DNA from 3 places in the Streptomyces rimosus genome. Region 3 is predicted to be linked to each of the others. Evidence: predicted binding sites of a transcription regulator. Region 3 holds the regulator's gene; each other region holds the start of a gene.
The links. Region 3 encodes HrcA, which represses chaperone genes, less so after heat shock. Its sites were predicted from a motif close to TTNGCACTCNGNNNNNCNGAGTGCNAA; they were not measured.

Region 1: the regulator HrcA is predicted to act here: its motif matches at 1,082-1,108, upstream of groL (chaperonin GroEL).
Region 2: the regulator HrcA is predicted to act here: its motif matches at 1,287-1,313, upstream of groES (co-chaperone GroES).

What each region holds. Positions count from the first base shown of each region.
Region 1 is NZ_CP023688.1:3,868,104-3,871,378, reverse strand. It holds gene CP984_RS16085 (MoaD/ThiS family protein) at 1-257, shown strand, start outside; gene CP984_RS16080 (cold-shock protein) at 690-893, shown strand; gene groL (chaperonin GroEL) at 1,260-2,885, shown strand; gene CP984_RS16070 (SDR family NAD(P)-dependent oxidoreductase) at 3,057-3,275, shown strand, end outside.
Region 2 is NZ_CP023688.1:5,243,208-5,246,482, forward strand. It holds gene CP984_RS22475 (response regulator transcription factor) at 1-624, opposite strand, end outside; gene groES (co-chaperone GroES) at 1,460-1,768, shown strand; gene groL (chaperonin GroEL) at 1,872-3,275, shown strand, end outside.
Region 3 is NZ_CP023688.1:6,306,811-6,310,085, forward strand. It holds gene CP984_RS27250 (DUF3097 domain-containing protein) at 1-358, opposite strand, end outside; gene CP984_RS27255 (MBL fold metallo-hydrolase) at 387-1,121, opposite strand; gene hrcA (heat-inducible transcriptional repressor HrcA) at 1,442-2,458, shown strand; gene dnaJ (molecular chaperone DnaJ) at 2,459-3,275, shown strand, end outside.

The DNA of each region.
Region 1 (3,275 bases), 2.4 Mb from region 3:
CGACCATCCTGCGCACCTACACCGGCGGTCGGGCCGAGGTGCCCGCCGAAGGGGCCACCCTCTCCGAGGTCATCCAGGACCTGGAGAAGAACCACGCCGGCATCGCGGCGCGCGTCCTGGACGACACCGGCAAGCTGCGCCGCTTCGTGAACGTCTATGTCAACGACGACGATGTGCGCTTCGAGCAGGGCCTCGAAACCCCGACGCCGGACGGCGCGGGCGTCTCGATCATTCCCGCGGTGGCCGGCGGCTGCTGAGCGCGGGAAAGTCCCAACGATCGTTTCCGGCCCTTTAGGGGGCCGGTGGCCGGAATCGCCCCGTCCACGGCAAGCGGACGGGGCGATTCCGTGTTGTTAAAGGCGATACAGTTGGGGTGACCCCCCGTCGAGCCCGTGCCGAGCGCATATGAGACCCCGGCAAGTTGTGGGCGAAGTGTGGACATGATTCGTCCCATTGGTGAGCTTTGCCCGGCCCGACTTGCCCGGGAGTAAGGGCTTATAACCGCATTTTTGCGATTGTTCGCGAGCAGAATTCTCGTCCGATTGACCTGTTGCGCTGGGCAGTTGGACAGATACATTCAGCGGCGGTCGACGCGTTCCGGCGCACACCCCCTCCTGTCGGGGGGTGAGGTCTGACCCGGGTCCGCGGAGTGCGGTCCTGTGCAAGGGCCAGTAATAGGGGAGTTAGGCATGGCTCAGGGCACCGTCAAGTGGTTCAACGCGGAGAAGGGGTACGGCTTCATCGCGGTCGACGGTGGTGCGGATGTTTTCGTCCACTACAGCGCGATCCAGATGGACGGTTACCGCACCCTTGAGGAGGGTCAGCGGGTCGAGTTCGAGATCTCGCAGGGCCAGAAAGGGCCGCAGGCGGACATGGTCCGCGTGGCCGGCTGATAGCGCCGACCGACTGCTGCGTACGAAGGTCCGCGTCCTCCCGTGGGGACGCGGACCTTCTGTGTTGGGGTGGGGTCCACGGGGAAGTGCCAGATCAGCCGGTCGCACCCCGTTTGACACCTGGGCTCGGCGGGGATGGCTCCCGCCAACGCGCTTGCACTCTCATGTGCCGAGTGCTAATCATTGCGTTAGCACTCTACGAGTGAGAGTGACAGCTAAGGACCGACTCGGTGAGGTCCGCGGGCCGGTGGGGCAAGGAACCACAGGGTCGCAGACCGTCCGTCGCGGGCGCCAGCACGGTCCGGAGTATCCACCCTCCCCCAGACGCAGTCCGGGGGGACCCCCAGTCCGGGAGGACCACTTCACATGGCCAAGATCATCGCGTTCGACGAGGAGGCACGGCGCGGTCTCGAGCGCGGGATGAACCAGCTCGCCGACGCCGTCAAGGTCACCCTTGGCCCCAAGGGCCGCAACGTCGTCCTCGAGAAGAAGTGGGGCGCCCCCACGATCACCAACGATGGTGTGTCCATCGCCAAGGAGATCGAGCTCGAGGACCCGTACGAGAAGATCGGCGCCGAGCTGGTCAAGGAGGTCGCGAAGAAGACGGACGACGTCGCCGGTGACGGCACGACGACCGCGACCGTCCTGGCCCAGGCCCTGGTCCGCGAGGGCCTGCGCAACGTCGCCGCCGGCGCCAACCCGATGGCGCTCAAGCGCGGTATCGAGCGCGCCGTCGAGGCCGTCTCCGCCGCCCTGCTGGAGCAGGCGAAGGACGTGGAGACCAAGGAGCAGATCGCCTCGACCGCCTCCATCTCCGCCGCCGACACCCAGATCGGCGAGCTGATCGCCGAGGCCATGGACAAGGTGGGCAAGGAAGGCGTCATCACCGTCGAGGAGTCCCAGACCTTCGGTCTGGAGCTGGAGCTCACCGAGGGTATGCGCTTCGACAAGGGCTACATCTCGGCGTACTTCGCCACCGACATGGAGCGTATGGAGGCGTCGCTCGACGACCCGTACATCCTCATCGTCAACTCCAAGATCTCCAACGTGAAGGACCTCCTTCCGCTGCTGGAGAAGGTCATGCAGTCGGGCAAGCCGCTGCTGATCATCGCCGAGGACGTCGAGGGCGAGGCCCTGTCGACCCTGGTCGTCAACAAGATCCGCGGCACCTTCAAGTCCGTCGCCGTCAAGGCCCCGGGCTTCGGCGACCGCCGCAAGGCCATGCTCGGCGACATCGCCATCCTCACCGGTGGCACGGTCATCTCCGAGGAGGTCGGCCTCAAGCTGGAGAACGCCGGTCTCGACCTGCTGGGCCGCGCCCGCAAGGTCGTCATCACCAAGGACGAGACCACCATCGTCGACGGTGCCGGTGACAGCGAGCAGGTCCAGGGCCGCGTCAACCAGATCCGCGCCGAGATCGAGAACAGCGACTCGGACTACGACCGCGAGAAGCTCCAGGAGCGTCTGGCGAAGCTGGCCGGCGGCGTGGCCGTCATCAAGGCCGGTGCCGCCACCGAGGTCGAGCTCAAGGAGCGCAAGCACCGCATCGAGGACGCCGTGCGCAACGCGAAGGCGGCCGTCGAGGAGGGCATCGTCGCCGGCGGTGGCGTCGCCCTGCTGCAGGCCTCCTCGGTCTTCGAGAAGCTGGAGCTGGAGGGTGACGAGGCCACCGGTGCCGCCGCTGTGAAGCTGGCGCTGGAGGCCCCGCTGAAGCAGATCTCCGTCAACGGCGGCCTCGAGGGCGGCGTTGTCGTGGAGAAGGTGCGCAACCTGGCCGTCGGCCACGGTCTGAACGCCGCGACCGGCGAGTACGTCGACATGATCGCCGAGGGCATCATCGACCCCGCCAAGGTCACCCGTTCCGCGCTGCAGAACGCCGCGTCGATCGCCGCGCTGTTCCTGACCACCGAGGCCGTCATCGCCGACAAGCCGGAGAAGGCCGCCGCGGCCGGTGCTCCGGGCGGCATGCCGGGCGGTGACATGGACTTCTGATCCTCCCGGGTCATCTGTCCTCGATCGCCGGGGCGGTACCCCTCCTCCCAGGGGGGTGCCGCCCCGGCGGCGTTTTCGTCCGGCGCGTCACCGGTCTCGTACGGCTGAGGTCCGCCGGTTCCGTACGGCGGTCCTTGCGCCGCCCCCGGGCCATCGGTGCACGATCGGCCCATGACGACTCGAAACGGGCGGACCGCCCGACCGGACCGGTTCGCCGCGGACACCGTCGCGCTGATCACCGGGGGCAGCAGCGGCGTGGGCCTGGCGGCCGCGCGGCGGCTGCTCGACGACGGCGCGCGGGTGGTGGTGTGCGGACGTGACGAGCGCCGCCTCGACGCGGCCGCCGCGCATCTGAGGGAGCGGGCGGAAGCGGCGGTGACGGGCGGCGAG
Region 2 (3,275 bases), 1.1 Mb from region 3:
GCGGCCGAACGGGGTGTCGACCTTCTTGCGGAGGGACGAGACGTACACCTCGACGATGTTGGGGTCCACGTCGGCCGGTGAGTCCCACACCTCGTCGAGGATGTCGCGCTTGGCGACCGCCTGGCCTTCGCCCGCCATGAGGCAGCGCAGTACGGCCAGTTCGCGGGCCGTCAGCTCGATGTCGGTGTCGCCGCGGCGGCAGCGGCGGGCCTCGGCGTCCAGGGTGAGATCGCCGCACTGGAGCGTACGGGGGCGCTCGGCGGCGCGGCCGCGCCGGGTGAGGGCGCGGAGGCGGGCGAGCAGCACGACGAAGGAGAACGGCTTGGTGAGGTAGTCGTCGGCGCCCGCGTCCAGCCCCTCGGCCTCGTCGTACTCGCCGTCCTTGGCGGTCAGCATCAGTACGGGCGTCCAGTCGTCGCGGCGCCGCAGCCGTCCGCAGATCTCGTACCCGCTGGGCCCCGGCAGCATCACGTCCAGCACGATCGCGTCATACGCCGCGGAGAGCGCCAGCTCCAGCCCCCGATGCCCGTCCCGGGCCACGTCCACCCAGTGCCCCTCGGCCGCCAGCCCCCGACGCAAGGAGTCGGCCAGCCCCTCTTCGTCCTCCACGACCAGTATGTGCATGGGGCCATTGTGCGGGGTGTGCCCTGGTTTGTGGCGTCGGCTGGAGGTGGGTGTGGCCCCGGTGGGGGTGCGGGTTTGCGCCTGGGGTTCGGTGGGTGGGGGCTCGGGGCCCCGCAGGGGTCTCTCCTCGTTGCCTGGAGCGGCCGAAGTGTATGGACGCAACCGGGGCTTCGGTCGCCTGCGGGGAGACCCCTACGTGTCCCCGAGCCCGCGCCGTGGGCGGCTTTCCCGCCGCCGTGGCGGGGGTCTTTTACAGACCCCTGGCGGCCGGACCCATGCGGCCCCCTCCGCACGACGCGGAGCCGCCCGGGCCCTGCGCCTACGCAAGGGCGAGCTTCCGCTCATGGGGGGGGCGCGCACCAGGCTTCTTTCCCCCTCCCCCCACCGGCCCGCACACGCCACACCGACGGGAGGGGGTGTGCAGGGGGACACTCCCCGCAGGCGACCGTTACATGGTTGCGTCCAGACATGACGGCCACTCCAGGCGCCGAGGAGATGGCCCCCTGGGCACCCCCGCCCCACAACAAAGCCAATGCGTATCCGCGCGAAGCGCGGTCCAGACCCCCACCCCACCCGCCGCGCCAGCGGCATGCATGGGGTACCCCCACCCGGGGCAAAGTGACCGACGGCCCCGTATCGCCCCCCACCGCGCCGCGACGCAATTGGCACTCCGCTTGACCGAGTGCTAACCGCGTCATAGTCTCGGCCCTGGCACTCTCCACCGGGGAGTGCCAAACACAGCGACGGGCAGGTCCGGCACCCGCGACGACGGATCCACCTGGTCGCCACCTCAGACAGTTAACCCCGTGAGATCTCCGAAGGGGGAGGTCGGATCGTGACGACCGCCAGCTCCAAGGTTGCCATCAAGCCGCTTGAGGACCGCATCGTGGTCCAGCCGCTCGACGCCGAGCAGACCACGGCTTCGGGCCTGGTCATTCCGGACACTGCCAAGGAGAAGCCCCAGGAGGGCGTCGTCCTGGCCGTGGGCCCGGGCCGCTTCGAGGACGGCAACCGTCTTCCGCTCGACGTGAACGTCGGCGACGTCGTGCTCTACAGCAAGTACGGCGGCACCGAGGTGAAGTACAACGGCGAGGAGTACCTCGTTCTCTCGGCGCGCGACGTGCTCGCGATCGTCGAGAAGTAATTCACCGAAGATTGCCTTGATCTGCGCCCCTGGTTCCCGCGTCTAAACAACCGGTCGCCCGGGGCGCAGCTCGTTGGAGAGAACGACTAAGGACACGTAACTCATGGCGAAGATCCTGAAGTTCGACGAGGACGCCCGTCGCGCCCTTGAGCGCGGCGTCAACAAGCTTGCCGACACCGTGAAGGTGACGATCGGCCCCAAGGGCCGCAACGTCGTCATCGACAAGAAGTTCGGCGCCCCCACGATCACCAACGACGGTGTCACCATCGCCCGCGAGGTCGAGATCGACGACCCGTACGAGAACCTCGGCGCGCAGCTGGTGAAGGAGGTGGCGACCAAGACCAACGACATCGCTGGTGACGGCACCACCACCGCCACCGTGCTGGCCCAGGCGCTGGTTCGCGAGGGTCTGCGCAACGTCGCCGCCGGTGCCTCCCCGGCCGCCCTGAAGAAGGGCATCGACGCCGCGGTCAAGGCCGTGTCCGACGACCTGCTCGCGACCGCCCGTCCGATCGACGAGAAGTCCGACATCGCCGCCGTCGCCGGTCTGTCCGCCCAGGACAAGCAGGTCGGCGAGCTGATCGCCGAGGCGATGGACAAGGTCGGCAAGGACGGTGTGATCACCGTCGAGGAGTCCAACACCTTCGGTCTGGAGCTGGACTTCACCGAGGGCATGGCCTTCGACAAGGGCTACCTGTCGCCGTACATGGTCACCGACCAGGAGCGCATGGAAGCCGTCCTGGAGGACCCGTACATCCTCATCCACCAGGGCAAGATCTCCTCGATCCAGGACCTGCTGCCGCTGCTGGAGAAGGTCATCCAGGCCGGCTCCTCGAAGCCGCTGCTGATCATCGCCGAGGACGTCGAGGGCGAGGCCCTGTCGACGCTGGTCGTCAACAAGATCCGCGGCACCTTCAACGCGGTGGCCGTCAAGGCCCCCGGCTTCGGTGACCGCCGCAAGGCGATGCTCGGCGACATGGCCGCCCTGACCGGCGCGACCGTCATCGCCGAGGAGGTCGGCCTCAAGCTCGACCAGGCCGGTCTGGACGTGCTGGGCACCGCCCGCCGCGTGACCGTGACCAAGGACGACACCACCATCGTCGACGGTGGCGGCAAGTCCGAGGACGTCGAGGGCCGCGTCAACCAGATCAAGGGCGAGATCGAGACCACGGACTCCGACTGGGACCGCGAGAAGCTCCAGGAGCGTCTGGCGAAGCTGGCCGGCGGCGTCTGCGTGATCCGCGTGGGTGCGGCCACCGAGGTCGAGCTCAAGGAGAAGAAGCACCGTCTGGAGGACGCCATCTCCGCGACCCGCGCCGCGGTCGAGGAGGGCATCGTCTCCGGTGGTGGCTCCGCTCTGGTGCACGCCGCCAAGGTGCTGGAGGGTTCGCTCGGCAAGGAGGGTGACGAGGCCACCGGTGTCGCCGTCGTCCGCCGCGCCGTCGTCGAGCCGCTGCGCTGGATCGCCGAGAACGCCGGCCTGGAGGGCTACGTCATCACCTCGAAG
Region 3 (3,275 bases):
CCACGTAGATGCGCCCGGCGCGGGCGACCCGTGCGCGGGCGCCGGGGACGGCCAGCGAACCCGACGCCGTACGGGCGGGGCCGCGCGCGGCGGGCCGGGCCGACGGCCGTACGAGCGTGACGGGCTTGCCGTCCAGCAGGAAGCCGCGTGGCGTCATGGGGAAGACCCGGTGCTTGCCGAAGCGGTCTTCGAGGGTGACCGTGGGGCCCTCGGCGGTCTTCTCGCAGCGGACCACCGCGCCGCAGAACCCGGTCACGGCCTCCTCGACCACCAGGTCCGGCTCCGCCGCGACCTCGGGGGCCGGCTGCTGCTTCTTCCACGGCGGGGTCAGGCCCGGGCCGTACTGTCTGCTGCGCATCCGACAGACGATAAGAAGGGATGGCCGGTCAGCGCCGCGACACGCCGAAGCGACGGCTGAGCGCGTCACGTTGCTCACGGACGAATCGGGCATCCACGACAGCGCCGTGCCCGGGTACGTACACCGCGTCCTCCCCGCCGAGCGCCAGCAGCCGGTCCAGCGCGGCGGGCCACTGCCCGGGGACCGCGTCCGGCCCGGCCTGGGGCTCGCCGGACTCCTCGACCAGGTCGCCGCAGAAGACGACCTCGGGCGAGCCGTGCGTACCGGGGACGAGGACCACCAGGTCGTGGGCGGTGTGCCCGGGGCCGACGTTGGCGAGCAGCACCTGCCGGCCGCCGAGGTCGAGGACGCGTTCGCCGGAGACGAGGTGGTGCGGGCGGACGAGGAGATCGGTGGCCTCGGCGGCGGCGTCGGGGTCCACGCCGTACGACACCGCGTCGCGCCGCAGCTCTTCCTGGGCGCGCGGCAGATACGTATCGAGACCCGCCGCTCCGAAGACCTGGACGCCCGCGAAGGCCGCGGCGCCCAGCACGTGATCGAAGTGCGGGTGGGTCAGCGCGACGTGCGTCACGTCACGGCCCACGATGCCGCGCAGCTCGCGGCGCAGCCGGGCGCCGTCCCGGAGCGTCGCGCCGGTGTCGACGATCAGCACGCCGGTGGCGCCGACGACGGCACCGACGGTCTCGTCCCAGCCGGGCATCCGGCGCCGCCCGACCCCCGCGCCGAGCTCTTCCCACCCGGCTTCTTCCCACGTCGTACGCATACCGAGACGCTAGCCGCCGGGGGCGGACCTCCGCCCGCCGGACCGTCGGACCCGCGCCTTCCGCGCCGCGATACGGTGGCCCGCCGGACCGGTGGTTCCCGGCCTCCCGCACGTACGCGCGGCCCGCCGCCCGTACGCCGCGATGCGCCGCCCCGGCCGTGCCGGGCACGTCCCCGGTACCGCGGCCCTTGCCCTGCCCACGTGACCCGGCCGTACACTTGGTCCGGGTCTGGCACTCGGACCTGATGAGTGCCAGGGAAGACGACCCGGGAAAGAACCGGCCCCGCGCCGGTGACACGGCCGGACTGGAGGTGTGCGCGATGCTCAGTGAACGCAGACTCGAAGTGCTGCGCGCCATCGTCCAGGACTATGTCGGGACCGAGGAGCCGGTCGGCTCCAAGGCGCTGACCCAGCGGCACAAGCTCGGTGTCTCACCCGCCACGGTCCGCAACGACATGGCGGCGCTGGAGGACGAGGGCTTCATCGCCCAGCCGCACACCAGCGCCGGGCGCATCCCCACGGACAAGGGCTACCGTCTCTTCGTCGACAAGCTGGCGGGCGTCAAGCCGCTTTCCAGCCCCGAGCGGCGCGCCATCCAGAACTTCCTGGACGGCGCCGTCGACCTCGACGACGTGGTGGGGCGTACGGTACGGCTGCTGGCGCAGCTCACGCGGCAGGTCGCCGTCGTGCAGTACCCGTCCCTGACCCGGTCCACGGTGCGTCATGTGGAACTGCTGTCGATGGCTCCGGCGCGGCTGATGCTGGTCCTGATCACGGACACCGGCCGGGTCGAGCAGCGCATGGTGGACTGTCCGGCGCCGTTCGGTGAGACCTCCTTGGCGGACCTGCGGGCGCGGCTGAACAGCCGCGTGGTGGGCCGGCGGTTCACGGACGTGCCGCAGCTCGTGCAGGATCTCCCGGAGTCCTTCGAGCAGGAGGACCGGGGGACGGTCTCGACAGTCCTGTCGGTGTTGCTGGAGACTTTGGTGGAGGAGACCGAAGAGCGGCTGATGATCGGCGGCACCGCCAATCTCACGCGCTTCGGGCACGATTTCCCACTGACCATCCGGCCGGTGCTGGAGGCTCTGGAGGAGCAGGTGGTGCTCCTCAAACTGCTCGGGGAGGCCAAGGACTCCGGCATGACCGTACGCATCGGGCATGAGAATGCCCATGAGGGCCTGACGTCCACATCGGTCGTCGCGGTCGGCTACGGTTCGGGCGACGAGGCAGTCGCCAAACTCGGCGTGGTCGGACCGACCCGCATGGACTACCCCGGAACGATGGGAGCGGTACGCGCAGTGGCACGTTACGTCGGACAGATCCTCGCGGAGTCGTAAGTGGCCACGGACTATTACGCGGTCCTCGGCGTACGGCGCGACGCCTCGCAGGACGAGATCAAGAAGGCTTTCCGGCGGCTGGCGCGCGAGCTGCACCCGGATGTGAACCCCGACCCGAAGACCCAGGAGCGGTTCAAGGAGATCAACGCCGCTTACGAGGTGCTCTCGGACCCGCAGAAGAAGCAGGTCTACGACCTCGGCGGCGACCCCCTCTCGCAGGCGGGTGGCGGCGGCGGGGCCGGCGGCTTCGGCGCGGGCTTCGGCAACTTCTCCGACATCATGGACGCGTTCTTCGGCACGGCCTCGCAGCGCGGACCGCGGTCCCGCACGCGCCGCGGCCAGGACGCGATGATCCGGCTGGACGTCGAGCTGGACGAGGCGGCCTTCGGCACCACCAAGGACATCCAGGTCGACACCGCCGTCGTCTGCACGACCTGTTCGGGCGAGGGCGCCGCGCCCGGCACCTCGGCGCAGACCTGTGACATGTGCCGCGGCCGCGGCGAGGTCTCCCAGGTCACCCGGTCCTTCCTGGGCCAGGTCATGACCTCCCGGCCGTGCCCGCAGTGCCAGGGCTTCGGTACGGTCGTGCCGACCCCGTGCCCCGAGTGCGCCGGCGACGGCCGCATCCGCTCGCGCCGTACGCTCACGGTCAAGATCCCGGCCGGTGTGGACAACGGCACGCGCATCCAGCTCGCCGGCGAGGGCGAGGTCGGCCCCGGCGGCGGCCCGGCCGGCGACCTGTACGTCGAGATCCACGAGCTGCCGCACCCGACGTTCCAGCGGCGCGGCGACGACCTGCACTGCACGGTCACGATCC